Regions from separate parts of the Streptomyces sp. S07_1.15 genome, predicted to be linked through region 1. Evidence: riboswitches for the same ligand, from Rfam matches in the RefSeq annotation. Region 1 holds a riboswitch; each other region holds the start of a gene.

Region 1 (7,665 bases):
GTAGTTCTGCGGCGTGCGCCGCAGCCGGCCGGTCCACGGCTCGCCGGAGACGGCGCACACCTTGCCGACGCCGACCTGGAGTGCGGCCGGTTCGGCGCTGCCCGCGAAGCTCAGCCACATCGCCTCCCGCAGATACACGGGCAGCAGCACCCCGCCGCGCTCCCGCATCGCCTGCGGCGCGGTGCCGGCGTGGTCCTCGACGCGGCGCACGGGGAACTCGCCGAGGCCGGGCGGCAGCGGATGCGTCCCGGTCTCGGGCAGGCGCAGCGTCCGGATGAAGCGGACCCTCACCCCGCCGCCCAGCAGCAGACTGTTCCCGTCGATCCGCACCGCGCCGTGTCCGGCCATGCCGTCCCCTCCCGTTCCCGCCCCTCGGCCCCGCGTGTCCGCGGAGCCGTCTCCCGGTGCTTACCACGACGTACGGCCCGGAGCGGTTCCCTTCCGGGCAGCCGCCCGGGCCCGGGGGACGCCCCGCGTGCCCGCCGGGACAGCCGCCGCCGCGCGGCCGGGGGCGCGGTGCGCTTCCGCCCGGTGGTGCGCCTCCGCGGCCGGGCAACCCTTCCTGCCTACTCTCCGTCCATACCCGCATCGGACACCACGTCAGGAGAGATCCGCACATGCCCCTAGTGACCGTCGGCCGTGAGAACAGCACCGACATCGAGCTCTACTACGAGGACCACGGCGACCCCGCCGGACAGCCGGTGGTCCTGATCCACGGCTACCCGCTGGACGGCGACTCCTGGGAGAAGCAGCTCCCGGCCCTGCTGGAGGCCGGGTACCGGGTGATCACGTACGACCGCCGCGGCTTCGGCCGCTCCGGCCGGCCCACCACCGGCTACGACTACGACACCTTCACCGCCGACCTGCACACCCTGATGACCACCCTGGACCTGCGGAACGCGGTCCTCGCCGGGTTCTCCATGGGCAGCGGCGAGGTCGGCCGCTATCTGGCCACCCACGGCTCGGAGCGCGTGGCCAAGGCCGCCTTCCTGGCCTGCCTGGAGCCCTACCTGCTCAAGACCGACGACAACCCGGACGGGGTGGACGGCCAGGTCTTCGAGGAGATCGCGGCCGCGGTGAGCCGGGACCGCTACGCCTACTTCACCGAGTTCTACAAGGCCTTCTACAACCTCGACGAGACCCTGGGCAGCCGGATCAGCGAGGAGGCCGTCCGGGCGAGCTGGAACACCGCGGCCGGCGCCTCCCCGCACGCCTCCCTGGCCTGTGTGGCCACCTGGACGACGGACTTCCGCGCCGATGTGGCCCGTATCGCCGAACTCGCCCTGCCCACGCTCATCCTGCACGGCACCGGGGACCGGATCCTGCCCGTGGACTCCACCGCCCGGCCGCTGCGCAAGCTGCTCCCCCACGCCGAGTACGTGGAGATCGAGGGCGCACCGCACGGCCTGCTGTGGACCCATGCGGAGGAGGTCACCGAGGCGCTGATGAACTTCCTCGGGAACTGATCCCGCGACACGCGAGAGGGCCGGAAGGGGCGCACATGCCCTTCCGGCCCTTTCGCCCGCGGCTCAGTACGGGCCGTTGACGTTGTCGATCGATCCGTAGCGGTCGGCCGCGTAGTTGCAGGCCGCGACGATGTTGGCGACGGGGTCGTACTGGCTGTTGGCCGTGCCCGGGACGTGGTACGCGTCGAAGGTCGGCTTGATGACCTGCAGCAGGCCGATGGACGGGGTGCCCTTCTGGGCGTTGATGTCCCAGTTGTTGATGGCGTTCGGGTTGCCGCTGGACTCCCGGATGATGTTGCGGTGGATCCCCTCGTAGGTGCCGGGGATGCCGTGCTGCTTCATGATGTCGAGGGCCTCGCGGATCCAGCCGTCCAGGTTGTTCGCGTAGGACTTCCCGGAGGCGGACGGGGCGGGGGCCGCGGGCTTCGCCTGCTGCGCCGCATCGCCGCTGTGTCCGGCACCGCCGGGCCGGGAGGCGTCGAGGGAGAGCTCCTGGCCGGGGAAGATGAGGTGCGGGTTGTCGCCCACGGTCTCCCGGTTGGTCTCGTAGACGGTCTTCCAGCCTCCGTCGACGTCGTACGCGGTGGCGATCCGGTGGAGGGTGTCGCCGCTGACGACGGTGTAGGACTCCGGACCGGTCCGCTTCCGCCCGGCCTCGGGGGCGGCCTTGGGCTGCGCGGCCTTCGGCTTGGCCGGGGAGGCCGCCTCGGGCTGTGCGGCCGTGTCGATGTCCGGTGCCCCGGAGTCCCGGGACAGTCCGGCCTTGGGGCCGCAGGTGGGCCAGGCGCCCGGGCCCTGGACGGCGAGCAGCTTCTCGCCGGCGGCGATCTGCTGGTCCTTGGTGGCGAGGTCGGCGCGCGACGCGTATTCGGTGCCGCCGACCGACTCCCAGCTGGACTGGGAGAACTGCAGTCCGCCGTAGTAGCCGTTGCCGGTGTTGGCGGCCCAGTCGCCGCTGCTCTCGCAGGCGGCGACCTCGTCCCAGACGGCGACGGGAGCGGCGTTCGCGCTGCCCGCCGTCAGCAGGGGGGCGGCAACACCCGCGCCGCCGGCCGTGAGAACCACGGAAACGCGGGAGACCTGACGGGAAATCGTTGAAGTGCGCGGACGACGGTGGCGGCCACGAGACATAGTTGTGCGTCCTCTCCGACGCCTGCGAGGTTAGCTGTCGGATTCGGGCTGGAGTTGCCCGGCCAATTCCCCTGACGCCCGGGGCGTATTCGGGAATTGGCTTCACCCCTAGCCGGACCGGGCGGAGCGCGCGGTACGGCAGTTTGTGGTTTCCCCGCTCCTGCCGCGCTGATCTGCTGTTTCTCCACCGGCCGGGCGGCAGGACTCGGCGTGTTCCGGCGGTGGAGCCCCCGCCGTCGAGCGGAGGCGAGGACACATAAACACAGCGATTTGGTAAAGACAAGGTGAGGGAAAGCAACCCCATTCCGGACCGCGGCCGACACCGCTCATGCGAACACCGTGCGCACCGGATCTTCACCGGAGCGTGAAAGGGCCGGAACCCTTCGCGCGCTCAAATCTCGGCGGGGGAAAGAGAATCGGGGAATAACGCGGCCGGGGATCTCCCCGGGGTATGCGGACGGAGAGCGGAACATGTGATCCGGGACACACCTCAGGAGAGGTTTAGCTCAGACCGGCGCCATTCCGAACGGAGTTGACTTTCCTCCCGAACACCACCGAATCGGAAATTACCCGCGCAGATGGCTCTTCTCGGGCCGGTCCTCCCAGCTCCCGGCGCGCGGGCGCGGGGTGCCATGAGCAATCCGGGCGTCAACGAGTAGGGTGCGTCGGCGCGTTGGCCCATCGGGCCGGCCGGCGAAGTCGTGGGCGTGACGGGGGCGGGGCGGGGACGATGCGAGGCCGCGGTGCCGGCTGCCGTACCCCCCGGCCGGGCAGCTGGTCGCCGGGCCCTGCGCACGGGATGCCGCCGCCCGGCGGCGGCCCGCCGCTCCGGTACAGCCGCTCCTCCGCCCCGGTCACGCATCCCGACGACACAGCGACCGTCCGTACACGCACCCGCTCCGGATCGGCGGCCGGGAGTGGTCCGCGCCGGGGATGGAGAGGCCCGAAGAAGGGCTCTGACGTGCTGCTCAGCGCCGGTTCCTGCCCTCCCGGGGCGTGCCGTTCCAGAAGCACCGGGTGACATCCGGGGTGATGGGTAAACGGAACTATCTCCGCGGTCAAGGGCGGAACCGGCCGATGGCGTCCGGAAGGCCGCCGTACCGCCCGCGGAGTCTCCGTGACCGGAAGGAGGCGGACACCGTGACCGACGCGGTCCGGGTGGGAAAGGTGCTCACCGACCTGATGCAGGCCGGCCACACCACGGCGCTGGAGCAGCTGCCGGACGTCGTGGCCGCGCACGCCGAGACCGTGGGCCTGCACGACGTGGCGCTGTTCGCGGTGGACCTCCAGCAGAAGGTGCTGCGGCAGCTGACCGGCCGGGGAGCGGACGCGGGCGAGGGCGGAGCGGAAGTGGCGGTCGACGGCACGCTGCCGGGCCGCGCGTACCAGAACGTGACCGTCGTCAGCGAACCCGCCCCGGAGAGGGCTCACGGCCGGTGCCGGTGGTGGGTCCCGGTCACCGACGGGGTGGAGCGCCTCGGCATGATGCGCGCGGACACCGCCGCGGAGGACCGGCAGAGCCGGGAAGCGGTCCGCCATCTGGCCTCGATGGTGGCGTTGCTGCTGCTCAGCAAGCGGTCCTTCAGCGACTCGTACGCCCGTCTCGTGCGCAGCAGGCCGATGAACGTGGCCGCGGAGATGCAGTGGAACCTCACGCCGCCCCCCGCTTTCGCCGGCCACAACGCCATCGTCACCGCCGCCCTGGAACCGGCCTACGAGGTCGGGGGCGACGCCTACGACTATGCCCTCACGGGCACCAATCTGCACCTGGGCATCTTCGACGCCATGGGGCACGACACCACCGCCGGGATCACCGCCAACGTGGCGGTGTCCGCCTGCCGCAACGCCCGCCGTCAGGGTGCCTCCCTGGCCGAGTCCAGCCGGCTGGTGGAGAAGACGCTCAACGAGCAGTTCGGGACCAGCCGCTACATCACCGGGATCCTGGCCGACCTCGATCTGGAGACCGGGCGGCTGGCCTGGGTCAACCGCGGCCACCACCTGCCGGTGATCATCCGTGCGGGTGGCCGGCCGTCCCAGCTGGCCTGCCCCCCGGCCGGCCCGATGGGCGCCTCCCTGGGGCTTCCGGTGACCGTCTGCGAGGAACAGCTGGAGCCCGGCGACCGCCTCCTGCTGTACACGGACGGCATCACCGAGGCTCGCGGCGCCGACGGCAAACAGTTCGGCATGACCCGTTTCGTGGACTTCGTCATGCATCACCACGCCAACGGGCAACTCCCCCTGCACGAGACCCTCCGCCGTCTGATGCACGCGGTGCTCGAGCACCACGACGGCAGGCTCGACGACGACGCGACCGTGCTGCTGGCCGAGTGGGCCGGCGGCCGCCAGGAGAAGCTGGTCCCCTGAAGGCGGGCGCGTGGGCCCGTCCCGGTTCCGAGGCTCCCGCGCCCTCCGGGCCGGCACCGGCGGCACAGGCCGTACGTTGGAGGAGATGGTGGTGAACGGCTCCGCCCGGTTCACCACCGGGTGCGCCGCACGCCGGACCGCACGCAGCCCACGCCGTTCCGACCCGAGGATCTCCGTATGCCCGCCCGCTCCCGTCCCCGCTCCGCGGCCACCGCGGCCGCCGCTGCCGCGATCCTGCTGGCCGCCGTCCTGACCGGCTGCTCCGACGACTCGAGCCCGGACGGGCGCGGCGGTGCGTCCTCCGCCGAGTCCGCCGAGTCCACCGAGTCCGCCGAGCACTCCCACGGCTCGGAGGGCTCGGTCAGCGGGATCAGCCACATCCACGGGCTCGGCGTCAATCCCGGCGACGGCAGGCTCTACGTCGCCACGCACCGCGGAGTCATCGCGGTGGACGACGACGGCTCCTCCGAGCGCGTGGGCGACACCGCCGACTACATGGGCTTCACCGTCGCCGGGAAGGACACCTTCCTCGGCAGCGGCCACCCGGCCGAGGGAAGCGGCGACCACGCCAACCGCGGGCTGATCAGGAGCACCGACGCCGGGAAGACCTGGACCTCCCTCTCCCTCGCGGGCAAATCCGACTTCCACTCCCTCGAAGAGGTCGACGGCACCATCTACGGCTACGACAGCACGGCCGGTCTGCTGCGCGTCAGCGAGGACGGCAAGAAGTGGGACGAGCGCGCCGAAGTGGCGGCCCTGGACATCGCCGTGAGCCCCGAGGACCCCGGCACCGTCCTGGCCACCACCCAGAGCGGCGTCGCGCGGAGTACGGACGGCGGCAAGACCTTCGGCGCCGGCAGCGAGCCGGTGCTGACGCACCTCTCCTGGGCGGAAGGCGACGCCCTGTACGGGATCGCCCCCGACGGCGCGGTGCACCGCAGCACCGACGGTGGCACGAGCTGGAAGAAGGCCGGGACCGTGCCGGGCGGGCAGGCGCAGGCGCTGACGGCCGTCGACGCCGACCGCGTCCTGGCCGCCACCCAGAGCGGGGTGTACGAATCCCGCGACGGCGGCAAGTCCTTCACCCGGCGGCTGGCGACGTCGGAGGACTGACACCGGAGAACACCGGAGCCCGGCGCTCGCACGCCGGGCTCCGGTACTCGCCTCAGGGCCGGTCGGTCACGGGGACGGGGACGGGCGGTTCCCGCCTCCCCATCGGCCCGGTCGGGGCTAGTCGGTCAGGGTCGGGGTCTGCCAGTTCCTCCACTGCGAGAGGTTGCCGGGCTTCTTGCTGGAGATCCTGATCGTGCCCGAGCTGCTGCCCGTCCCCAGCATGTACTTCTGGATGTGCTGCTGAAGCGGGCCGCGCCACTCGGACCGGCTGGCGCAGTGGTTGCCGTCCTGGATGTCGGACCAGTAAGTGATGTTGCTCCCGGCACCGAGCGCCTTGTAGATCTCCGCTCCGCCCAGGGCCGCCACGCTCCCGGAGCCGGCGCCCAGCCAGTCGATGTGCGGGTTCTCCATGATGAAGAGCCCGCGCGGCGCGACCATGCCCACGATCTCGTGGGTGTCCACCGGCAGCCTGGACGGGTCGCTCGTGTAGGAGCCGAAGGCGTCGCCCAGCCACGGCTGTTCTCCGTAGCCGCTGCTCAGCGGCTGCGCGCCGTTCTCCCGCGGGATGCCGCGGAAGATGGGAGCGCCGCCGGTGCCCGACTCGATCGGCATGGTCAGGGCGATGCGCTGGTCGAACGCACCGGCCACGAAGGCGCCCTTGCCGTACCGGGAGCACCCGGTGACGCCGGTGCCCTCGGCCTTGAGGACGCTGCCGTCCGACTGCTCGATGACGTCGATGATCCGGCTGACGCCCCAGGCCCAGGCCATCAGCAGCCCGGTGCTGCTGTTGGAGCCGTAGACGCTGTAGAAGGCGCCCTGCTTGTTGTTGCGGGGCGTGCCCTCCCGTCCGACCGCGAACGGGTCGAAGCTGATGACGGCGGCACCGGCGGCCTTGATCGTGGAGGTGTCCGCGCCGAAGCCCCCGTAGACGATGACGGCCGGGAAGGGCCCGGAACCGCTCGGCAGGTCGACGCTCGCCGAGAAGCTGGAACTCCTGCCGCTGTCCGACACATTGACAGTGATGTTGCTCCGGGAGACCGATCCCGAGACGCTCTGCGGCTTGGCGGGTTTGGTGCCGTAGACCGTCTTCTCGGCCATCTTCTTGATCTCGGCCCGCCGGCACCGCCAGTCGGACTTCGCGGTCACGCGTGAGCCGTCCAGCTTGGTGAACGGGTCGGGAAGCAGGGAGTTGGCGGGTGTGGAGCCCGGGTCGGGCACGTTGCAGTCGGCGCCGTCGTCCTCGACGTCGGCCGCGAACTGCGTGGCGGCTCCGGGGCCGGGTGCGGCCACCGCCTGTGGGCTGAGGGTGGCGGCGCCCAAGCTCGCGACGGCCACGAAGACCGCGGCGGCCCAGGCCCGGGGCCGGTATCGATGGAAGCGCATGTGGGGGAACCTCCATGGGAAAGGCGCGCAGCCGAGGGAACGGCTCTCCGGCCGACGCCATGGAGCCGTGAAGTTGCCACTGCACGCCGGATGGTGGGGAACGTCCCGGACCGCGATGCGGCCGCAGCTGCCCCCAGACTCCGGCCACGGCCCAGAACACTCGCACGGTACAAGGGCGTTGGCCGCCTCACAACCCCGCGCCGAACAG
Region 2 (7,665 bases), 1.3 Mb from region 1:
CCGCCTCCCTGGAGGACGCCCGGAACTTCTTCCGGACGTACTACGCGCCGAACAACGCCGTCCTCGCGGTCGTCGGCGACATCGACCCCGAGCGGACCCTCGCCTGGATCGAGCGCTACTTCGGCTCCATCCCCGGCCACGACGGCAAGCAGCCGCCGCGCGACGGCGCCCTGCCCGACATCATCGGCGGGGAGCTGCGGGAGGAACTGCGCGAGGAGGTCCCGGCCCGCGCGCTGATGTCCGCCTACCGGCTCCCGGAGGACGGCACCCGCGCCGCCGACGCCGCCGATCTGGCCCTGACGGTCCTCGGCGGCGGCGAGTCCTCCCGGCTGTACAACCGGCTGGTCCGCCGGGACCGCCTCGCCGTCGGCGCGGGCTTCGGCCTGCTGCGGCTGGCGGGCGCCCCCTCGATGGGCTGGCTGGACGTCAAGGCGTCCTCCGGTGTGGAGATCCCCGCCATCGAACGGGCGGTCGACGAGGAGCTGGCCCGGTTCGCCGAGGAGGGCCCGACCCCCGAGGAGATGGAGCGCGCCCAGGCGCAGCTGGAGCGCGAGTGGCTGGACCAGCTCGCCACCGTCGGCGGCCGCGCCGACCAGCTCTGCCGGTACGCCGTCCTCTTCGGCGACCCGCAGCTCGCGCTGACGGCGGTACAGCGGCTGCTGGAGGTCGGCCCCGAGGAGGTGCGGGAGGTGGCGGCGGCGCGGCTGCGTCCCGACAACCGCGCCTCGCTCGTCTACGAGCCGACCGGGCCCGGACACGAGTCCGGGGACGGCGCGGACGGCACCGAGGGCACCGACGGCACCGACGAGAAGGAGGCGGCCCAGTGAGCGACGCCGGCACCACCATGACGTACCACCCGATGCCGCGCGCCGGGGAGCCCACGCCCTGGGCCTTCCCGACCCCCGAGCGGGACACCCTGCCCAACGGGCTGACGGTGCTCCACTGCCACCGCCCCGGCCAGAAGGTGGTGGCCGTCGAGATCAATCTGCAGGCACCCCTGGAGGCCGAGCCGGAGGGCACCGACGGCGTCGCCACGATCATGGCGCGCGCCCTCTCGGAGGGCACCGACCGGCACACCGCCGAGGAGTTCGCCGCCGAACTGGAGCGCTGCGGCGCCACCCTGGACGCGCACGCGGACCACCCCGGGGTCCGGGTCTCCCTGGAGGTCCCGGCCTCCCGGCTGGCCAAGGCGCTGGGGCTGCTCGCCGACGCCCTGCGGGCCCCGGCCTTCCCCGAGGACGAGGTCGAGCGGCTGGTCCGCAACCGTCTCGACGAGATCCCGCACGAGCTGGCCAACCCCGCCCGCCGGGCCGCGATGGAGCTCTCCAAGGAGCTGTTCCCGGCCGAGTCCCGGATGTCCCGGCCCCGGCAGGGCACCGAGGAGACCGTCGCGCGGGTGGACGCGGCCGGCGTCCGCGCGTTCTACGCGGCGCACGTCCGCCCCGCCACCGCGACCGCCGTGATCGTGGGCGACTTCACCGGCATCGCGCTGGCCGAGGTCCTCGCCGGCACCCTGGGCACCTGGACCGGCGGCACGGCCGAGGCCCGCCCCGTACCGGCCATCACGGCGGACGACACCGGCCGGGTCGTGATCGTGGACCGGCCGGGCGCGGTGCAGACCCAGGTCCTCATCGGCCGGGTCGGCCCCGACCGGCACGACCGGGTCTGGGCGGCCCAGGTGCTCGGCGTCTACTGCCTCGGCGGCACGCTCACCTCCCGCCTGGACCGGGTGCTGCGCGAGGAGAAGGGCTACACCTACGGCGTGCGCGCCTTCGGCCAGGTGCTGCGCTCGACGCCCGAGGGCACGGGCGCCTCGCTGCTGGCCATCAGCGGCTCGGTCGCCACGGACGTCACCGGCCCGGCCCTGGAGGACACCTGGCAGGTGCTGCGCACCCTCGCGGCCGGCGGGCTGACCGACGAGGAGCGCGATGTGGCCGTGCAGAACCTGGTCGGGGTCGCGCCGCTGAAGTACGAGACCGCCGCGGCCGTCGCCGGGACCCTGGCCGACCAGGTCGAGCAGTACCTTCCGGACGATTTCCAGGCGCAGTTGTACGCCCGGCTCGCCGAGGCCGGCACAGTGGAGGCCACCGCCGCCGCGGTCAGCGCGTTCCCGGTGGACAACCTGGTGACGGTGCTGGTCGGGGACGCCTCCGCGATCGAGGAGCCGGTCCGGGCGCTGGGCATCGGGGAGGTCAAGGTCGTCAGCGGCTGAACGACCGGTCCGGTCACCGGCGTTCGGGACGCGAGCTGTCGAGCAGCGCGCGACCTGCCGGACAGGCGGCCGTGACGCACCGTCGGAACCGGCGGTCCGTCACGGCCGTTTCCCGTCACGCCGGTACGGCGCACGGGGCCCGGGCGGGGGCTCCGGAGGCGGGCCCGGCGGAGGCGCCGATTCCGCCGTTCCGTGCGGCGGGGAGCACCGCCCTTTGGCCCGTTTTGCCGCGGTGCGGGCGTTCTCTCCTGTGGCCTCCGCAACAATAAGCCGGTTTCGTTTGGCGCGGCGGAGCCGTCCGTCTTAGCGTCGATCCGGCTGTCCGGCCGGGCACTTCGCCGCAAACCGCGGCACCGGGCAGTCATCGCCGAGTCCCCATGGCGCGAGCCAGGGGAGCCGGGGACCCTCCTTCCCGTACCTCACCGGTGCGGGACGGGCCGCCCCACGCCGCCGACGGCGGTACGGGAACGGTCCGGTCCCTTGGGGTGAATCGGGCGCCTCCCCGTGAGGGGCCCGTAGGAGACCTTCCTGCTCCGAACCCGTCAGCTAACCCGGTAGGCGAGAAGGAAGGAAAGGACAGCCGCACCCTATGCCGCCCACCCGTACCACCGGGAAGCACCGCCGTCCGAGCCGTCGCGGCATCCGCCCCGCGCGCGTCGCCGGCATGGCCACCCTCGCCACCAGCGGCGTGGCCGCCACGCTCGCCTCCCCGGCGTTCGCCGCCGACGACAGTGCCCGCGGGGCCGCGGACACCGGGCTCCGCCAGGCGGTCGTCCTCGACGACACCCTCGGCGAGCGGATCGGCGACCAGGCCGAGGCCCAGCAGTCCGCCGCCGACGTGGCCGCCGCCATGGAGCGGGCCGAGGCCGCCGCCAGGCGTGAGGCCGCCGAGGCCAAGCGGATCGCCGACGCCCGGGCCAAGGAGGAGCGCGCCGCCAAGGAGCGGGCCGCCCGCGCGGCCGAGCGCAAGCGCCTCAACACCTTCGTGATGCCGGTCGACGGCAGCTTCGTCTCCACCCAGTACCACGCCTCCGGTGCCGCCTGGTCCTCCGGCAGCCACACCGGGATCGACTTCAAGGCCGCCGAGGGCACCCCGGTCAAGTCCGTGGGCTCGGGCACCGTCGTCGAGGCCGGCTGGGACGGCTCCTACGGCAACAGCGTCGTCATCAGGATGAACGACGGCACCTACACCCAGTACGGGCACCTGTCCGCCCTCAATGTCACCGCGGGCCAGGCGGTCACGCCCGGCCGGCAGATCGGTCTTGCCGGGAACACCGGCAACTCCTTCGGTGCGCACCTCCACTTCGAGGCCCGCACCACCGCCGAGTACGGCTCCGACATCGACCCCGTCGCGTACCTGCGGTCGCACGGCGTCTCGGTCTGACGCCCGGCGCGAGGCGAGACCCCGGCCCACCCGGCCGGGGTCTTCGCGTATCCGGCTCCGGACGGCCCGGGCCCTGCGGTCCGTCCCGGCCGCCTCCCGCCGTGGCCGGTTTCCTGGCCGGATCGCCTCCACCGGCGCGCATCCCCGGCACCATATTCCGCGTCCTGCAATACAGTTCGGGAATGTCGAGCCCTGTGTTCCACGGGAATTCCAGTGGAGGTCCGGAAATGCGGAGTCGGAGATGAACGGTGATTCGCCGCCCGCCGGCCGCCGTATTCCGGCGCACGCGGTGCGCCATGCGATCCGCGACGACATCGTCGCCGGGACGTATCCCTTCGGCAGCCGCCTCACCGAGGAACTGCTCGCGCGCCGCTACGGCGTCTCGCGGGTCCCGGTGCGGGAGGCCCTGCGGGCCCTGGAGTCCGAGGGGTTCGTCACCACGCGGCGGCACGCGGGCGCCTGTGTGGCCGAGCCGACGGAGCGGGAGGCCGCCGACCTGCTGGAGATCCGCTCCCTGCTGGAGCCCCTGGCCGCGGGGCGGGCGGCGCAGCGCCGCACCGAGGCGCATCTCAAGGTGCTGCGCGGGCTGGTGGCGCTCGGCCGGGAGCGGGCGCGCCACGGGCAGGCGGCGGATCTGCGCTCGCTGGACGCCTGGTTCCACGAGACGCTGGCCCAGGCTTCGGGCAGTCCGAGCCTGATCGCCCTGCTCACCCAGGTCCGCCGCAAGATCGCGTGGGTGTACGCGGCCCCGCGGTCGGCGCCCACGGCCGACACCTGGACGGAGCGCGGCGCCATCGTGGACGCCGTCGCGCGGGGGGACGCGGCGCGTGCCCGGGCCCTTGTGGCGGCGCACACCGAACTCGCGCCGCCGGACGGCAGCCGGCTCCGCCGTCCGGCCGCGGTGAGGAATCCGAAACAATCCGTCAACACGGAACGCGTCCAGAATTAACAACGCGGGCGTAATGCGGGCGTGGGGAAAAGAGGGCGGAGAAGCGGGGAAGGTGCGGACGGGACGCGTATACGGGGCGGTGACGCGGATATCGGGTGGACGAGAAGAAGCGGCTGCCGTAAGGGTGCCGGATTGTTTTCCCGGCACGCCCTCGCGGGGGCGCACGGGCCGCACACGGAAGCCGCGGCCGCCCCCGAGGGGCAACCGCGGCTCCGGTGTGCGCCGTTCGCCGCTCCCGGCGGCCCCGGTCTCAGACCGTTTCCGGCAGCTCCTCCAGCCCTTCCGAGACCAGCTTGGCCAGCCGGTCGAGCGCGGCGTCCGCGCCCTCGGCCTCGGAGGCGAGGACGATCTCCTCGCCGCCCTGGGCGCCCAGGCTGAGCACCGCGAGCATCGAGGCGGCGTTGACCGGGGAGCTGTCGCCCTTGGCGATCGTCACGGGAACGCCGGAGGCGGTCGCCGCGCGGACGAAGATCGAGGCGGGGCGGGCGTGCAGCCCTTCTGCCCAGCCGACGGTGACGCGGCGCTCTGCCATGGTGGTGCCCTTCGATCGCAGGAAACGGGTAATCCGTGAGCCGTGAGTTGTCTAGACCATTCTGCCACGGTGCCGCAAGTGCCCGGGCCGGCCTGCGGTCACCGTACCGGGGCCCCGCGCCCGCTCCCGAACGGCCCGGAACGGCCGTCCGCCGGCCCGGACCGGCGCCACCGGCGCGCGGCACCCCGCGCACCGGGCCGCACACCCGTACGCTTGGCCCCATGGAAACGCCGTCGGAGCACGTCTATCCGGCCCACTGGGAAGCCGACGTCGTCCTGCGCGACGGCGGCACCGCCCACATCCGCCCCATCACCGAGGACGACGCGAAGCGCCTGGTCGACTTCTACGAGCAGGTCTCGGACGAGTCCAAGTACTACCGCTTCTTCGCGCCGTACCCCCGGCTGTCCGACCGCGATGTCCACCGCTTCACCCACCACGACTACGTCGACCGGGTCGGCCTGGCGGCCGTCGTGGGCGGGGAGTTCATCGCCACCGTGCGGTACGACCGCATCGACGCCACCGGACGGCCCGCCTCCGCCCCGGCCGACGAGGCCGAGGTCGCCTTCCTCGTCCAGGACGCCCACCAGGGCCGCGGTCTGGCCTCCGCCCTCCTCGAACACATCGCCGCCGTCGCCCGCGAACGCGGCATCCGCCGCTTCGCCGCCGAGGTGCTGCCCGCCAACACCAAGATGATCAAGGTGTTCACGGACGCCGGCTACACCCAGAAGCGCCACTTCGAGGACGGCGTCGTCCGGCTGGAGTTCGACCTCGAACCCACCGACCGCTCCGTGGCCGTGCAGCGCAGCCGCGAGCAGCGCGCCGAGGCCCGGTCCGTCCAGCGGCTGCTGGCCCCGGGCTCGGTCGCCGTGATCGGCACCGGACGCCGGCCCGGCGGCATGGGCCGCGCCGTCCTCCGCGCCCTGCTGCACGGCGGCTTCACCGGCCGCGTCCACGCCGTCAACCGGGCCTTCCCCGAGGGCCTGAACACCCTGGACCCGGAGGGCGTGCCCGCCCACCGCACCGTCGGGGAGATCGGCGAGGCCGTGGACCTCGCCGTCGTCGCCGTCCCCGCGGGATCCGTGCCCGCCGTCGTCGCCGACTGCGGCGAACACGGCGTGCAGGGCCTGGTCGTCATCTCCTCCGGCTACGGCGAGAGCGGCCCCGAGGGGCGCGAGCGCCAGCGCGAACTGGTCCGCCAGGCCCGCTCGTACGGCATGCGCATCATCGGCCCGAACGCCTTCGGCATCCTCAACACCGCACCCGGCGTACGCCTCAACGCCTCCCTCGCCCCCGAACTGCCGCCGCCCGGGCACATCGGCCTCTTCACCCAGTCCGGCGCCATCGGCATCGCCCTGCTCTCGGCGCTGCACCGGCGCGGCGCCGGCCACATCGGCACCTCGACCTTCGTCTCGGCGGGCAACCGCGCCGACGTCTCCGGCAACGACGTCCTCCAGTTCTGGCACGACGACCCGGCCACCGACGTCGTCCTGATGTACCTGGAATCCATCGGCAACCCGCGCAAGTTCACGCGCCTCGCCCGCCGCACGGCCGCCGCGAAGCCGGTCGTCGTGGTCAAGGGCGCCCGGCACAGCGGCGCCGCCCCCACCGGGCACGCCGTGCCCAGCGCCCGCATCCCCGACGCCACCGTCTCGGCGCTCTTCCGGCAGGCGGGGGTGATCCGCGTCGACACCGTCACCGAACTCGTCGACACCGGCCTGCTGCTGGCCGGCCAGCCCCTGCCGGACGGACCGCGGGTGGCCATCCTCGGCAACTCCGAATCCCTCGGCCTGCTCGCCTACGACGCCTGCCTCACCGAACGGCTCCGCCCGCTCACCCCGCTCGACCTCACCACCCAGGCCACCCCCGACGACTTCCGCACGGCGCTCGCCGCGGCGCTCGCCGACGACGCCTGCGACGCGGTGGTCGTCACCGCCATCCCCTGGGTCGGCGAGAGCGACGGCCCCTCGCCCGGCGAGGGCCCGGAGCTGGCCGCCGCCCTGCGCGACGCCGTCCGGGCGGGCGGCGCCGGCAAGCCGGTCGTGGTGGCCCACCTGGAGATGGACGGGCTCGCGGCCGCCCTCGGCGCCTCCGGGGAGGACCCCGTGGCGGCCACCGGGGCGTCACCCGCCGCGGACGCCGACACGGAGGCCGACGGCACCCCGCGCGGTTCGGGCGTCCCCGCCTACCCCGCGGCCGAACGGGCCGTACGGGCGCTCGCCGAGGCCGTGCGCTACGCCGCCTGGCGCCGCACGGCCGCCGAACCGGGCCGGGTCCCCGAGTACGAGGACATCGACGAGGCCGGGGCGGGCACCGAGATCGACGGCCTGCTCGCCGCCGCCGGCGACCGGGACGCCCGCAGCTTCCCGCTCCCCGCCGACCGCGCCGCCTCCCTGCTCGCCCGGTACGGCATCGCCGTCCGGCCCGCGCTGCCCGCGCCCGACGCGGACACCGCCGCCCGGGCCGCCGCCGTCCTCGGCTACCCGGTCGCGCTCAAGACCACCGCCCCGCATCTGCGCCACCGCGCCGACCTCGGCGGTGTCCGGCTCGACCTCACCACCGAGGAGGCCCTGCGCCGCGCCTACCGGGAG
Region 3 (7,665 bases), 6.4 Mb from region 1:
TGGCCGAACCGGCCGAACCGGCCGGCCGCCGGACCGGGGACGGCGGCCCGCATCCGGAGGGGCCGTGGGAGACGCCATGAGCGGAGACAGCTGCGGAGACGGCTACGGAGACGGGCCCGGCCCCGGGAACGGGGACGCCCCCGGCCCCGGCACCCGCGGCGGGGCGCGGCGCGGGCACGGCAGCGCGCTCGGTGAGCCCGTGGTCCGGCTGGAGGGGCGCGAGAAGGTCACCGGTGCCGCCCGGTACGCCACCGAACACCCGGTCGAGGGCTGTGCGTACGCCTGGCCGGTGCCCGCGGCCGTCGCCCGGGGCGAGATCACGGCGGTCGACACGGCCGCCGCGCTGGCCGGTCCCGGTGTGCTGGCCGTGCTCACCCACGAGAACGCGCCCCGGCTCGGAGATCCGGGGGACGCGACCCTGCTCGTCCTCCAGTCGCCGCGGATCGCGCACCGCGGGCAGTACGTGGCGCTCGCCGTGGCCGAGACGCTGGAGGCGGCGCGGGAGGCGGCCGCCGCGGTCCGCGTGGAGTACGCGCCGGAGCGGCACGACGCGCGCTTCACCGCGGACCATCCGGGGATGTACACGCCGGAGCGGGTCAACGGCGGCCTCCCGTCCGACCGGGTGCGCGGCGACGTCGGCATGGCGTTCGCCGCCTCGGAGGTCCGGTTCGCCGCCGCGTACCGCGTACCGCCGCTGCACAACCATCCGCTGGAGCCGCACGCCGCCACCGCGCTCTGGATCGGCCCGCGGCTGCGCGTCTACGACTCCAGCCAGGGCGCGGCCCCGGTGCGGCAGGCCCTCGCCGCTCTGTTCGGGACGGACGAGGAGCTGATCACGGTCGTCTCCGAACACGTCGGCGGCGGCTTCGGCTCCAAGGGGTCACCGCGCCCGCACGCCGTCCTGGCGGCGATGGCCGCGCGGGAGACCGGCCGCCCCGTCAAACTGGCGCTCCCCCGGAACCAGCTGGCGGCCGTCGTGGGCCACCGGCCGGCGACGGAGCACCGGGTGCGCCTCGGTGCCGACGGCATGGGGCGGATCTCGGCGCTCTCGCACGAGGTGTTCACCTACAGCTCCACCCTGGAGGAGTTCACCGAGCAGGCCGCGACCCCGGGCCGCTTCATGTACGCCAGTCCGCACAGCCGTACGACGCACCGGCTCACCCGTCTCGACGTGCCGACGCCGTCGTGGATGCGCGCCCCCGGCGAGTGCCCCGGCATGTTCGCCCTGGAGTCGGCGATGGACGAACTGGCGATCGCCTGCGGGCTGGACCCCGTGGAGCTCCGGCTCCGCAACGAGACCGCGAAGGAGCCGGACTCCGGGCGCCCGTTCAGCAGCCGGATGCTCGCCGAGTGCCTGCGCGAGGGCGCGGACCGGTTCGGCTGGCGGGACCGCGATCCGCGGCCGGGCACGCGCGCCGAGGGGCGGCTGCTCATCGGCACCGGGGTCGCCGCATCCGGCCATCCGGCGAGCGTCTCCCCCGCGGCGGCGGAGGCCCACGCGGGCGCGGACGGCTACCGGGTGCGGATCAACGCGACGGACATCGGCACCGGGGCCCGAACGGTGCTGGCGCAGATCGCGGCCGACGCCCTGGGCGCGCCGCTGGACCGGGTGCGGATCGAGATCGGCAGCAGCGATCTGCCGCAGGCCCCGGTCGCGGGCGGCTCCTCGGGCACCGCGTCCTGGGGCTGGGCGGTGCACAAGGCCTGCCGGGAACTGCTGTACGAGCTGGCGCGGCACGGCGGGACACCGCCGGAGACCGGTCTGTCGGTGTACGCCGATACGGCGGAGGAGGTCGCGGCCCGCACGCGGGAGTACGCGCGGCGGGCCTTCGGGGCCCAGTTCGCCGAGGTGCAGGTGGACAGGGACACCGGGGAGACCCGGGTGCGGCGGCTGCTCGGGGTGTTCGCGGCCGGGCGCGTCCTCAATCCGCGCACGGCGCGCTCACAGCTCACCGGCGGGATGGTCATGGGCCTGTCGATGGGGCTGATGGAACACAGCACCCTGGACCCGGACTTCGGGGACTTCGCGGAACGGGACCTGGCGATGTACCCCGTGGCGACCTGCGCCGACGTGCCCGACATCGAGGTGCGCTGGCTGGCGGAGGAGGACAGCCGGCTCAACCCGATGGGCTCCAAGGGCATCGGGGAGATCGGCGCGGTGGGCACGGCGGCGGCGGTGGCGAACGCCGTGCACCACGCCACGGGGGTGCGGGTCCGCGCCCTGCCCGTCCTCCCGGAGAAGCTGCTGCCGGGCCTGGCCGCACGGCCGCGGGACGCGGAGGTCCGGGGCGCGGAGGGAACGACTCCTCCGTAACGGCGGGCCGTCGCGGCGGGGCGGCGCGACGCCGGGGCAGGCGGGGGACGGGCCTACGGGCCCCCGCCCGCCCCGGATCAGATCGCGACCCCGCGCCCCCGCAGATAGGCCAGCGGGTCGATGTCGGAGCCGTAGCCCGGTCCCGTACGGACCTCGAAGTGCAGGTGCGGCCCGGTGCTGTTGCCGGTGGAGCCGGAGCGGCCGAGCTGCTGCCCGGCGGGGACCTGCTGTCCGGCCCGTACGGAGAGCTGGGAGAGGTGGGCGTACTGGCTGTACCGGCCGTCGCTGTGCCGCAGGACGACCTGGTAGCCGTAGGCGCCGGCCCAGCCCGCGGAGACGACCTGGCCGGAGGCCACGGCCCGGACCGAGGTGCCGGTGGCGACGGGGAAGTCGACGCCCGTGTGGTAACCGCTGGACCAGCTGCCGCCCGAGGCCCGGTACGGGGTGCTCGGCGAGACGCCCGGGACGGGCGCGGAGAAGGCGCCGGAGCCGGAGCGGGAGCTCCGCTGCTCGCCGGAGCGCTCCTGCTTCCGCTCGGCCCTCTTCTTCTCCGGGGCGGCCTTCTTCTTCTCGGCCTTCTCGGCCTTCTCGGCCTTCTTCTCCGCCTTCTTCTCCGCCTTCTTGTCGGCCTTCTTGTCGGCCTTGTGCTTCCCGGCCTTCTTCTCCGGGGCCGGGGCGGGGGCCGCCCGGCGTTCGGAGGTCTCGCGTTCCGAAGTCTCCGGAGGGCTCCCGGCACCGGACGCCTGCCCGCGCAGGGAGAGCCGCTGGCCGGGGAGGATCAGGTCCGGGTCCTCGCCGATGACCTCGCGGTTGGCCTCGTAGAGCCGCTGCCAGCCGCCGTCGACGTCGTTCCCGCGGGCGATGCCGAAGAGCGTGTCACCGCTGACGACGCGGTACGAGTCGGTGGTGCGGGAGCCGGGGGCACGGGTGGCGGAGGCGGCCTGGGCCGGGTCCTTCGCCTTCCGTTCCGCACGCTGCTGCTGCCGCTGCTCCGCCCCGGCCGCTCCGGCGGCCTTCTCCTTCTGCCGCGCGTCCTCGGCGCGCGGGCCGGACCGGTCCGCGGCCGGCGCGGTGTCCGGACCGTCGCCGCCGCGGGCGAGGCCGGCCCGCGGCCCGCAGTTCGGCCATGCGCCGGGGCCCTGGCCGTCGAGGACCTTCTCGGCTGTCGCGAGCTGCTCCGCCCGGGTGGCGAGGTCGGCGCGCGGCGCGTACCGGGTGCCGCCGAACGCCTCCCAGGTGCTCTGCGAGAACTGGAGGCCGCCGTAGTAGCCGTTGCCCGTGTTGATGTCCCAGTCGTTGCCGCTCTCGCACTCGGCGACCCGCTCCCAGGTGTCGGCGGAGGCGGCGCTCGCGCTCGCGGCGGCCACCAGCGGGAGGGCGATGCCCGCGCCTCCGGCGGTGACGGTCAACGACGCCTGGGAGATACGGCTCGGCTGGTGCCGGCGGTGCCGTCCGCGGGTGGGGGGCATCGGCTGGGGTCCTCTCCTGCGCTGGGGCCGAAAAAGGCGGCCGCGCAAGGGAGTTCGCGGGCCGTGCCCAAGATAGGCGGGCGCATTCCGCGTCACAACCGATTCCGGGAATCTGCGGGACGATTATCGGATTTCGAAGAAGTGAATCTTGAAAAGGAGCGCTGCGGGGGAAGGCCTGTTTCCCGGTGTAACCCCTGCTGATCCCTGGTGCGCCGGCAGCTGCCGGCCGGCCGTCCGCTCTTCGCCCCGGAAGATCGAATTCCGCGGCGGCTTCCCCTCCTTTTCCGGCCACCGGCCCGCGCGCCCGGCCGGAAACGGGCGAGGTGCCCGTTCCCGCGGGGCGGGAACGGGCACCTCGGATGGTGCTGTGCGGTGCGGGGAGGTCAGATGGAGACGCCCTTGCCCCGCAGGTAGGCCAGCGGGTCCACGTCGGAGCCGTAGCCCTGGCCGGTCCGGACCTCGAAGTGCAGGTGCGGGCCGGTGCTGTTGCCGGTGGAACCGGACAGCCCGAGCTGCTGGCCGCCCTGGACGGTCTGGCCGGCCGAGACGGACAGCGAGGACAGGTGGGCGTACTGGCTGAACTTGCCGTCGGCGTGCCGGACGACGACCTCGTTGCCGTACGCGCCGGCCCAGCCCGCGGAGACGACCGTGCCGGAGCCGATCGACTTCACCGAGGTGCCGGTGGCGACGGAGAAGTCGACGCCGGTGTGGTAACCGCTGGACCAGCTGCCGCCCGAGGCCCGGTACGGGGTGCTCGGGGAAGCGGCGACCGGGGCGCTGAAGCCCGCGGCGTTGGCCTGGGCCTGCTGGACGGCCGGCTTCTCGGCGGCCTTGGCCGGGGCCTTGGCCTCGGACTTCTGGGCCTTCGGCGCGGCCTTGGGGGCCTCCGCCTTCGGAGCGGCCTGCTCGCCGTCCAGCGAGTACTTCTGACCCGGGAAGATCAGGTTCGGGTTACCGCCTATGACCTCGCGGTTCCCCTCGTAGATGCTCTCCCAGCCACCCTCGACGCCCTTGGCCTCGGCGATCTTGGCAAGGGTGTCACCGCTGACGACGGTGTACGAAGAGGTCTTCGCGGTGCCGGCGTCCGACGGAGACGGCTTGGCGGCCTTCTTCTCGGCCTTCGGCGCGGCCTTGGGGGCCTCCGCCTCGGGAGCCTCGGCCTTGGGGGTGTCCGCGGCCTGGCCCTGCTGCTTGGCGCCGGTGTCGACGGCGGGGGCCTCGCCACCGCGGGTGAGACCGGCCTTGACGGAGCAGACCGGCCAGGCGCCCGGGCCCTGGCCCGCGAGCACCTTCTCGGCGATCGCGATCTGCTGGTCCTTGGTGGCGAGGTCCGCGCGCGGCGCGAACTCGGTACCACCGAAGGCGGCCCAGGTGCTCTGCGTGAACTGCAGGCCACCGTAGAAGCCGTTGCCCGTGTTGATGCTCCAGTTACCGGTGCTCTCGCACTGGGCGACCTTGTCCCAGGTCCCGACCGAAGCGGCGCTGGCGCCGGAGGCGCCGACGAGGGGGAGTACGAGGCCCGCGCCACCGGTGGTGACGGCGAGCGTGGCGATGGAAAGACGGCTGGTGCGAGTACGGCGATGACGTCCGCGAGACATAGGGGTATTTCCTCTCCTACGCCTACGAGGTGAGCTGTCGGGTTCGGGCTGGAGTTGCCCGGACGCATTCGGTCGGCCGGCTCGGCCGGCCTGCGCGTCTTCACCCCGAGCCGCACCGTGTGGTGTGTCACACGGTCCGGCGACTTACCTTTGGGTCCCCCGCTCCTGCCGTGGTGCGTCGTGGTTTCCCTCCTCCGGCGGCAGGATTCGGCGTTCCGGAGGAAGAATGCCCGCCAAGCTTTCGGCGGAGCAGCGGCAAACGTAAGCGCTCGGTTTTCACCAAAGCAAGGAGAAGTCGGACAGCCGGGTGTTTACCGGCGGTATTTGCGGGGATGGCGTGACGCGGTGCGCACAACTCCCGGCAAAGAGCGACGAAAATCCTCGCCGTTCGCCGCCCGGAAACAGCAGAGGGTTACATCCTCGACGGAACAGCGGCATTCGGATGCATTGCGTCACCTTTCCCCTCCGCATTCTGTGAAGCGCGTCACCGGTGAATGTTTTGTCCGTTTTGAGGTGTTCTCGGGCGGGAGTGGAGCGGCGGCCGGGGTCGCCGCCGGGCTGCCCGCCCCCTTCCCGCGGCCGGCGTCTACGATCATGGCCACCGGGCGCCGGGCCACTCCCCGGCCGCCTCCCGGACCCGGCCGACGGAGGACTGCCGCCGTGACCACCACCCCCCTGCCCCGCGCCGCGGCGGCGCCCGCACCGGTCCTGCTGCGGGCCGAGCGGCTCGCCCGCACCGAGGACGGAGCCTGCCGCCACGCCCTGCTGTGGCGCGCCGGGCCGGGCTGGCGGATGGCCAGCAGCGCCGTACTCGGCGGCGGCCTCGGTGAACGCGGCTGGGTGCTCAACGCCCAGGTGCGCCCCGGCTACACCCGGACCGATCCCGCCCGCCATCTGGCCGGGCTGGCCCGGGACGCCGGGCTGGCCGGGCCCGGTGTGGGGCTGATGACGGCCGCCGAGGTGGACGCGTGCACTCGCGCCGCCGACGGCGGTGTGGAGGCGCTGGTGACCACCGGCATCGGCGTCTCCGGCTGGGCCGCCTCCCCCGACCCGGGCTCCCCGGCACCCCCGCCGCCGGGCACGATCAACATCGTCGTCGCCGTACCGGCCCCGCTCGGCGACGCCGCACTCGTCAACGCCGTGGCCACGGCGACCGAGGCCAAGGTCCAGGCCCTGCTCGACGCGGGCTTCGACTGCTCCGGCACCCCCTCGGACGCGGTGTGCGTCGCGGCCCGCGCCGCCCGGCCCGGCGAGGAGCCTGAGGCCTTCGGCGGGCCGCGGTCGCTCTGGGGCGCGCGGCTGGCACGGGCCGTCCACACCGCCGTACGGGAGGGCGCCCGGCGGGAGCGGGAACGCACGGCGGCGGGCCTCGGCGGGCCGGCGCCGCATCCCCGCTCCCTGCCGGGCTGCCGCGCGGAGGTCTGAACCGCCGCCGGCGCGGGGGCGGCCGGCGGCCGCGGTGCCCGTCACAGCGGGGCCAGCATCTGCCGGCGGGCGGCCGGGTCCACCTCGTCGATCCAGCGCGCGGCCCCGTCGAGTACGGAGGAGCGCGGCGCCGCGGCGAGATGGACGGTCATGCCGATGGCCCGCCCCAGCCGGTCCGGGAGGCCGTCGAAGAGCGCCCCGCCGCCCGTGACCACCAGCCCGCGCTCCACGATGTCGTCCGCGACGCCGCCGGGGCAGTTGCCGATGGCCGTGACGACCAGCCGGGCGATGCGCCGGATCTCCGGCTCGATGATGTCCCGCAGCTCCCCCGCCGCGACCGAGACGGTCTTGGGCAGATCGGTGACGCGGTCCCGGCCCCGGACCGGCAGCCGGGTGCCGGGCGCGGTCTCCGCCACCCGGCCGAGACCGGTCTTGACGGCCTCGGCCGCGCTGGTGCTCAGCGCCAGGGTGTGCTCGCGCTGGAGGTGGGTGACCAGGGCGGACGTCACGGCGTCGCCCGCGACCGGCGAGGACTCGGCGGAGACCAGGGTGCCGAAGGCGAAGGCGCAGATCTCCGTGGTCCCGGCGCCGATGTCGACGATCATGGTGCCGCCGGAGTCCCAGAGCGGCAGCCCGGCACCCAGGGCCGCGAGCATCCCCTTGGGCAGCAGCCGCACCCAGCGGGCACCGGCCTGGAGCAGCACCTCCTCGGCGGCGATCCGCTGCACCTCGGTGGCGGACGCGGGGACGCCCGTCACGACCCCCGGCGGCAGCAGACCGCGCCGGGAGGGGCCGCCGTCGCCCAGCGCGTGCCGGAGCAGCAGGGCGGCGGCGTCGAAGTCGGTGACGACACCGCGGC
Region 4 (7,665 bases), 3.4 Mb from region 1:
GCGGCTACCGTCGGGACGACCGCCCGAGCGGTGGGTTCAACCGTGACCGCCGGGACGACCGCCCGGGTGGCGGCTTCAACCGTGACCGCCGGGACGACCGCCCGAGCGGTGGCTACAGCCGCGACCGCCGGGACGACCGTCCGAGCGGTGGCTACGGTGCCGGCCGTTCGGGCAGCGGTTACAGCCGTGACCGCCGCGACGACCGTCCGGCCGGCGGCTACAGCCGCGACCGCCGGGACGACCGCGGAGGCTTCGGCGCCGCCCGTCCGCACGAGCGCCGCGACGACCGCCCCGGCTTCGGCCACCGGGGCGGCGACCGCCCGCACAACCGCGACCGTCGTGACGACCGTCCCTTCAGCCGCGACGACCGCCCGGCCCGCCGCGACGACCACCGCGGCAGCACCAACACCGCCGGCGGCCGTCCGTTCGACCGCCGCGCCGACAAGCCGCGCTGGAAGCGCAACGGCTGACGGCACCTGACCGAACACCCGTGCCTCGGGGCCCGTACGCACCGCGTCGTACGGGCCCCGAGGCCGTGTCCGGGCCCGCGCCACCGTGCCCGGTCCGCACCGACGGCGGGGCGCGGCGACGCGGGCCCGGAATCCCGGGCCGCTGTCGGCGAACAGGGGTATACCCGATCGGTTCGCGGCCCGCGGAGGGCTATGCTCGGGGGAGCACGACCAAGGGCCGTTAGCTCAATTGGCAGAGCAGTGGACTTTTAATCCATTGGTTGTGGGTTCGAGTCCCACACGGCCTACCACCGAGGCCCGGATCGGCACCGACGCCGATCGGGGCCTCACGCATTCCGGCCACTCCCCGCACCGGCAGGACGAGTTGGCGGGTGCGGTGGTGGCGTTCGCGGCAACTGTGTCCGCCGTCCCGCCGGTTGGGGCGCCGGCGGACTGCCGGGCACGCCGCCCGCCCTGAAGCCGGTGATGTGCGGTTGCGCGTGGGTCAGGGGCAGGGGCCGTGTGCAGGGGCCGCTGTGACCGCGGCAGCGCGCCGATGACCTCGATGACACCGGTGGTCGCGGTGATCCCCATGACCGGGAGAGGTCCTGGGGTCCCGGTGCGGGAGGAGCCCGGGCACCGGCTGAAGGAGAGGGCCGCGGAGGAGGGGGACCAATGGTCCCTCTCCCGGGCCGACCGGGCCCTGCCGCCCGTGTGCCGCTACGGCGATGGTGGGTCATGCGGGTCCTGCTGTGGGGGCGGGACACATTGGGGTAGCCGGACGTGCGGTCGGGCGACCGGGCACGGATACGACCCGTGCCGGGTGCCGCGCGCACCGTACGTCCGGCAGGTCTCCGGACCGGCTCGTGGGGACGGGTGCGGTCACGGCTCCGCGACGGGGACGGCGGGTGGGACCGCCGTCCCCGTCGTCATGCCGTCCACCGCCGGCACTGCCGCGGCCCCGCCACCGCAGCCGCCACCACCGCCGTCCGGCGCCGCACCCGGCCGGCCCGCTGCGGCCCCGCCGCCCGGCTCTCCCGTCCGGTGCCACCTTCAGCGCGCGGTCCGGCCGGCCGCCGTCCACCCGGTTTCGGCCGTCCCCGGCCCGGCGTCCGGTGCTCCGCTGCCGTCACGGGCGGACCTGTCGCCTCGCTCCTGGTCCGTGCGCCCGGAACGGCCTTCCGCGGTCCCGCCCGCCTCCGCGGTCGCCTCTGCGGTCACCTCCGCAATCGCCTTCGCGGTGCCGTGGCCCGGTGATCCGGAGTGGCCGCGGCCCCGGACCGATGGCCCGTATGCCGGGAGCCGAGCTGTTCGTCCGCATTCGGGTTGACCTTTACGCTACGTCAAGTTCTACGGTCGTGAGCACCGGGTGAGAGACGCCCGGGGATGTGAAAACAGCAAGGGGGAGCCGCGATGGAGTGGTCGATCCAGGACATCGCGCGCCGTGCGGGGACGACCAGCCGGACGCTGCGCCACTACGACGACATCGGCCTGTTGCCGCCCAGCCGGATCGGCGGCAACGGCTACCGCTACTACGACCAGTCCGCGCTGGTCAGGCTTCAGCGGATTCTGCTGCTGCGCGAGCTGGGCCTGGGGCTGCCCGCCATCGCCGAGGTGCTGGCCGGGCAGCGCGACGAGACCGCCGCGCTCCGCACGCACCTGCGGCTGCTGGAGCATGAACGGGAGCGGATCGGGCGGCAGATCGCATCGGTGCGGACCACCTTGCGCAAGACGGAGGAGGGCGAAGAGCTCATGGCCGACGAAATATTCGACGGGTTCGACCACGACCGGCACAAGGAGGAGGTGATCGAGCGCTGGGGGCGTGACGCCTACGACAGTTCCGACCGCTGGTGGCGCTCGCTCGGCGACGAGGGCCGGCGATCCTTCCAGCAGCGGGAGCTGGACATCGCCCTGGACTTCGGGAAGGCCGCGCGGGCCGGTGCCTCCCCGGACAGCGAGGAGGCGCAGGCGATCACCCGGCGCCACTACACCTGGCTGTCGGACGCCTCCCCGGATCCCTCCAAGGGCTACTTCATCGGGCTGGCCGAGATGTACGTCGCCGATCCGCGGTTCGCCGCTCATTACGACCGGCATGGTGAGGGCGTCGCGGAGTTCGTCCGGGATGCCATGAAGGTCTATGCCGAGCGGCACCTCGGCGACTGAGGGGGCGTGGCGGGAAGGGGTGTCCGGTGGTCCGGCGGACACCCGGCCGGGGCATGGCACCGGACGTACCCGGGCCGCCGATCCGGGTCGGCGGCCCGGTTGCCGGTTCGAGCCGTCGGCCCGGACCGCCGGGCGGGCCGGGTTCGTCCGGTCCCGGCGGCCGCCGGACGGTCCGAGGAACCCGGGCCCCGGAACGGCCCGGATACCGCGGACACGGCGGACGGTCAGAAGCCTCCGCCGCCGCCGAAGTCCCCTCCGCCTCCGAAGCCGCCGCCGTCGAACCCTCCGCCGAAGTCACCCGGGTTGAAGTCGGAGCCGGTGTACTCGCCGCCCTCGGCGCCCGCACCGTAGTCACCGCCGCCGTAGGCGCCGTAGGCGTGAGGGGCGAACATCATGTTGCCGAGCATGGTGCCGACCAGCAGCCCGGGCAGCATCCCGCCGCCGAAGTAACCCCCGGCCCAGGGCGCGTAGGCGGGTCCGGCCTCCCAGTACGGCCGGCGGCCGGACGCCGTCTCGACGGTGCGGGCCATCGGCTCGTGGCCGTCGGCGATCCGGGCGGCATCGGCGGCGCACACCGGGACGGTGCGCGCCGTTCCGCCCTCGGGCGCCCACTCGACGTCCTCGGTGGACGGGCCGTGGCGGGGGTCGAAGAAGCAGGGCGGCCGGCGTTCCGGCAGTGGAGTTCCGGCGCGCCGGGCCTCCAGGGTGGCCAGCGCGAAGCGGCCGTCCTCCAGGGCCTCGGTGACAGGGCGGACGTCACCGGGGTGGTGGGCGCGGGCCATCGCGGCCTTCGCCTTCTCGTAGGAGTCCAGCGCGTGGGAGAAGTCGCGGCGCATGGTCTCGTCGGTCTCCGGCGCGGAGGGGTCGAAGTCGAGCCGGTCCAGTTCCTCGCCGAAGGCGGTGATGTCCTCGTCCACCAGGGGCCGTACGGTCTCGAGTTCGGCCTTCTCGCGTTCCGCCCGGCGCGTGCGGTTGCGCCGGGAGACGGTGAAGGCCGCCAGGACGCCCGCCAGCGCCAGAGCGCCGATGGTGACCAGAGTGACGACACCGGCCACGGTATTCGTCCCGCCGTCGCCGCCGCCGTCGCTCCAGGAGGCGGGCGCGGAACCGTTGGCCTGCTGGACCGCCTGGCCGACAAAGTCGTCGAGCAGGGCGGCGGTGTCGGTGCCGTGTTCCCGCTCGACGGCGCCGGTCAGGTTCCCCATGGCGTTCTGGGACATGACCCGGTTGTCGGCGCCCGCGTCGAAGCCGTCGCCGAGGGCGACCGCGTAGACGCCGCTGACACCGACCCGGGTCCGCAGATCCCGGAGCAGGCTGTCGGGATCGAACTCCGCGGCCTCCGGCAGGACGGCGACGAAGACGGGCTTGTCGGCGTTCTCGATGGTGTCGGCCAGTGCCTCGGCCTCGGCGCCGGAGAGCCGGCCGGAGGCCCGGGGATCCACATAGACCGGGCCGCTCCGCAGGGCTTCCGCGGCGCCGCCGAGGCCGTCGGCCGCCCGGGAGCCCGGAGCGAGGAGCCCGGCCGCGACCAGAAGGGCCGCTAGCAGGGCGAGCACCGGTCCGAGCACGGCATTGCGCGATGTGCTCCTCATATCTTCGAAGCTACACGAAAGGGGGCAAGAACCACCGGGTCCGGAGTCACCGGACTCCGGGCGGAGGCCGACGGTGAGGCCCGGTGGACCCAGCGCTTGCCGTCCGCCCACGCCCCTGACCCACGCCCCTGACCCACGCCCCTGACCCACGCCCCGCCCCGGCCCTTGCCGCTGTCCGTGCCACCGCCCGTGCCACCGCGGCCCGTCACCCGAACGGCGGACGCGGATTCGCCCTCCGGACCGGAACGGCCGAGGGTGGCAGGGGGCGCGGTGTCGTTCCGTAACCGGACGGACCGGGACCGGGCAGGAGATCACAGGTGGTGCAGCGAGGACAGCTGTGCAGCAGGGGCGACGGCGGGACACGGTTCCGCGGTGCTCCGTTCCCCTGCTGGATCCCGGGCGTCCTGATCGTCGGCGGCCTGGCCTTCGGCCTGTTGGCACCGCCGGAGCTGACCGGCTCGCCGTTCTTCGCGGCCGCGCCGATGGTCGCCGCGGCCCTCTACACCGGCCCCGCCACGATCCTGACGGCCGTCGTCTCCAGCCTGGCGATGCTCGGGATCGCTCTGCTGCACGGCACGGTCGGGCAGTACCAGTCACTGCTCGACACCGCCACGGTGGTGACCGTGGCGGGCCTCGCCGTCTTCATCAACCGTGTGGTGCGCCACGGCCACCGCGCACTGGCCTCCGTCCGGAACGTCGCGGAGGCCGCCCAGCGGGCCGTGCTGCCGGCCCCTGCCGGCCGCATCGGCGGGCTGCGCGTCGCCGCCCGCTACGAGGCCGCGCAGGCGGACGCGGGAATCGGCGGCGACCTCTACGCGGTCCAGTCCACCCCGCACGGGGTGCGGCTCATCGTCGGTGACGTACGCGGCAAGGGCATAGAGGCGGTGGGCGCGGTCGCGATCGTCCTCGGGGCGTTCCGGGAAGCGGCCGAGGAGGAGCCGGAGCTGACGGGGATCGCGGAACGGCTGGAGGTCGCGCTCGTGCGGGAGGCCAAGCGCCGGGAAGGGCTGGAGCGGGCCGAGGGGTTCACCACGGCCGTGCTCGCCGAGATCCCGCACGAGGGCTCCCTCGGGGCGGACCCGGGTGGATCCGGCGCTCCCGGCGGGAGCGCTTCCGGGCTGTCGGCCCGGAGGCTTCGGCTGCTCAACCGCGGCCACCCGGCCCCGCTGATGCTCACCGGGGACGGCGCCGTGTGCGCCGTCGAACCGGAAGTGCCCGCCGTACCGCTCGGCCTGGCGTGGCTGCGGACCGAGCCGGACCGGGTGGAGGAGATCGTGTTTCCGCGCGGGTGCACCCTCCTGCTCTTCACCGACGGCGTCACGGAGGCCCGCAACCGTGCCGGTGAGTTCTACGATCCCCAACTCAGTCTGGCCGGACGGTCCTTCAGCGACCCGGAGGAGTTGCTGGACACCCTCGTCGGGGACGTGGCCCTGCACACCGGCGGCCGCGCCCACGACGACATGGCGCTCCTCGCGGTCACGGACGTCCCCGAGCGGCGCTCCTGACCGCCGGATCCCCGGACCGCCGCCGGACCTCCCCGCTGCCGTACCTCCCCACGGCCGGATCTCCAGACTGCCGGGCCGGGGCCACGGGCCCCTGCGGTCCGCTCCGGCGCCCCGCCCCTCACGCCCGCCACCCGGCCTCCGCAACGCTGCGTGACGACAGGTGTCCGGGCGATAACGACTGACGCACGATCAGCGGGAACAGGTTTTCCGGCGCCCGGTCAACTCGCCCGGCTCTGGCGGCCGATGTCCGTTTTCTCCGTGGGGTCATTACCAAAAGATCAGCCGGAACGGCTTGGAATACGGGGGCTCCGTCAATTAACGTTCGATAACGCAGCGCGGTCGTCCCAGCCGCCACCAAGGGTGGCACCGCCTGCGCAGTCGCCGAATCCCGCATGCGCGGAACAGCACCACCTGCACCAAGGGAACCGGGGAACCAATCCTTGGGGTGAATCGGGCCCCTCCGCGAGGAGGGAACCGTAGGAGACCTTCCTGCTCCGAACCCGTCAGCTAACCCGGTAGGCGAGAAGGAAGGAAAGGAGTGCGCCTCCGTGGCGTCCAGCAGCCCTGCCCCCGAGACGTGGGCCGGTCCGTCCACCTCCGGACCCCTCTTCGACGGAGAGCCCGTCGGTGAGTGGAATCCCACCGCCGACTCCACCGCCCCGGTCCGGGGCAGGCACCGCGTCGTCAAACAGCGCGGCGGAGGCATGGCCCGGAGCGGCGCCGTCCTGGGCGTCGGGGTGATCGCGGCTGTAGGCGCCGGCGGCATGGCCACGGCCAAGGACCGTCCCCCGGCCCCCATCTCGCTGCCCGACCTCTCCCCGGTGACGGACAAGCTGCCGGCCATCGACTCCCTGGTCGGCGGCTCCAACGACGTCTCCGCCACCGCGAGCCGCGCCCCGCTGTCGCAGGCCGGGCTCACCACGGACGAGATCGCTCAGGGCGCCGACGCCGGTGAGGCCCTGCGGGCCCGCATCATGCGCCAGGCCGAGCAGCAGCAGAGCGTCGCCGAGACCACCGAGCGGCTGGCCGCCGAGCAGGCCGCGCGGGAGAAGGCCGCCGAGGACGCCGCCGCCAAGAAGGCGGAGGCCGAGGCGGCCAAGAAGAAGGCGGCCGAGGAGGCCGAGCGCAAGGCGGCCGAGGAAGCCGCGCGCAAGGCGGAGGAGGAGCGGCTGGCCAAGCTGGCCGCCAGCTACGCGCTTCCGCTTTCCTCCTACACCCTCACCTCGAGCTTCGGCGAGTCCGGCTCCATGTGGTCCAGCAGCCACACCGGCCAGGACTTCGCCGCCCCGACCGGCACCCCCGTCAAGGCGGTGCACGGCGGCACGATCACCGAGGCCGGCTGGGCCGGTTCGTACGGCTACCGCATCATCCTCACCCTCGATGACGGCACGGAGATCTGGTACTGCCACCTCTCCTCGATGACCGTCACCTCCGGCGAGGTCACCACGGGCGACACGATCGGCCGCGTCGGCTCCACCGGCAACTCCTCCGGCCCGCATCTCCACCTGGAGGTCCGGCCCGGCGGCGGCGACCCGGTCAACCCCGCGGCCTGGCTCCGCGACCACGGCAAGAACATCTGAACCGCGCCACCGCACCACCACACCGCAGCCCAAGCCGTCAACCTCCGGCATCCCGCGGCATGTTCGCGGACGGGCCACGCTCGCTCGGCCCGGTCCGGGGGCCGGAAGCGGAGGGCGCGCTCGCAGACGCGCCCTCCGGCCTCCGGGTGTTACCCCGTGTCCCGCTTCTGCGTATGCCCCACCCGCCCGTCGCAAACCCCGTGCCCCGCGGTTTTCCACGGACGGTCCCGGCAGACCCCGTTCCGGCCTCCGACCTCCCCGCGTCTCCCCGCCCGCTCGCGGCGCGGGCCTCTACTCCGGCAGCCCTGGTGCGTCCCCCCGACGCCAGGGCTGCCGGCCTGTCCGCCTCCCTGATCCGCGTCGGTCGACCCGCCCC

What was found. Region 1 has a riboswitch for cyclic di-AMP ahead of LIX60_RS31675 (transglycosylase family protein). Riboswitches for the same ligand answer to the same signal wherever they lie in the genome.
Positions count from the first base shown of each region.
Region 2: linked by a shared signal. The riboswitch ahead of LIX60_RS07410 (M23 family metallopeptidase) and the one ahead of LIX60_RS31675 (transglycosylase family protein) in region 1 are both predicted to bind cyclic di-AMP.
Region 3: linked by a shared signal. The riboswitch ahead of LIX60_RS29355 (transglycosylase family protein) and the one ahead of LIX60_RS31675 (transglycosylase family protein) in region 1 are both predicted to bind cyclic di-AMP.
Region 4: linked by a shared signal. The riboswitch ahead of LIX60_RS16670 (M23 family metallopeptidase) and the one ahead of LIX60_RS31675 (transglycosylase family protein) in region 1 are both predicted to bind cyclic di-AMP.

Region 1 covers NZ_JAJBZK010000001.1:433,382-441,046, forward strand. Annotated here, with positions in the region: gene LIX60_RS01945 (hypothetical protein) at 1-348, opposite strand, end outside; gene LIX60_RS01950 (alpha/beta fold hydrolase) at 618-1,466, shown strand; gene LIX60_RS31675 (transglycosylase family protein) at 1,530-2,597, opposite strand; cyclic di-AMP (ydaO/yuaA leader) riboswitch at 2,604-2,818, opposite strand; gene LIX60_RS01965 (PP2C family protein-serine/threonine phosphatase) at 3,738-4,961, shown strand; gene LIX60_RS01970 (F510_1955 family glycosylhydrolase) at 5,139-6,074, shown strand; gene LIX60_RS01975 (cellulose-binding protein) at 6,192-7,457, opposite strand.
Region 2 covers NZ_JAJBZK010000001.1:1,739,639-1,747,303, reverse strand. Annotated here, with positions in the region: gene LIX60_RS07420 (pitrilysin family protein) at 1-827, shown strand, start outside; gene LIX60_RS07415 (pitrilysin family protein) at 824-2,212, shown strand; cyclic di-AMP (ydaO/yuaA leader) riboswitch at 2,568-2,787, shown strand; gene LIX60_RS07410 (M23 family metallopeptidase) at 2,802-3,596, shown strand; gene LIX60_RS07405 (GntR family transcriptional regulator) at 3,838-4,545, shown strand; gene LIX60_RS07400 (HPr family phosphocarrier protein) at 4,796-5,077, opposite strand; gene LIX60_RS07395 (bifunctional GNAT family N-acetyltransferase/acetate--CoA ligase family protein) at 5,299-7,665, shown strand, end outside.
Region 3 covers NZ_JAJBZK010000001.1:6,828,605-6,836,269, reverse strand. Annotated here, with positions in the region: gene LIX60_RS29370 (xanthine dehydrogenase family protein subunit M) at 1-80, shown strand, start outside; gene LIX60_RS29365 (xanthine dehydrogenase family protein molybdopterin-binding subunit) at 77-2,314, shown strand; gene LIX60_RS29360 (transglycosylase family protein) at 2,392-3,783, opposite strand; gene LIX60_RS29355 (transglycosylase family protein) at 4,167-5,381, opposite strand; cyclic di-AMP (ydaO/yuaA leader) riboswitch at 5,386-5,604, opposite strand; gene LIX60_RS29350 (adenosylcobinamide amidohydrolase) at 6,042-6,806, shown strand; gene LIX60_RS29345 (rod shape-determining protein) at 6,848-7,665, opposite strand, start outside.
Region 4 covers NZ_JAJBZK010000001.1:3,854,850-3,862,514, forward strand. Annotated here, with positions in the region: gene LIX60_RS16645 (DEAD/DEAH box helicase) at 1-470, shown strand, start outside; tRNA gene LIX60_RS16650 (tRNA-Lys) at 685-760, shown strand; gene LIX60_RS16655 (MerR family transcriptional regulator) at 1,863-2,612, shown strand; gene LIX60_RS16660 (hypothetical protein) at 2,837-4,204, opposite strand; gene LIX60_RS16665 (PP2C family protein-serine/threonine phosphatase) at 4,522-5,709, shown strand; cyclic di-AMP (ydaO/yuaA leader) riboswitch at 6,079-6,246, shown strand; gene LIX60_RS16670 (M23 family metallopeptidase) at 6,258-7,289, shown strand.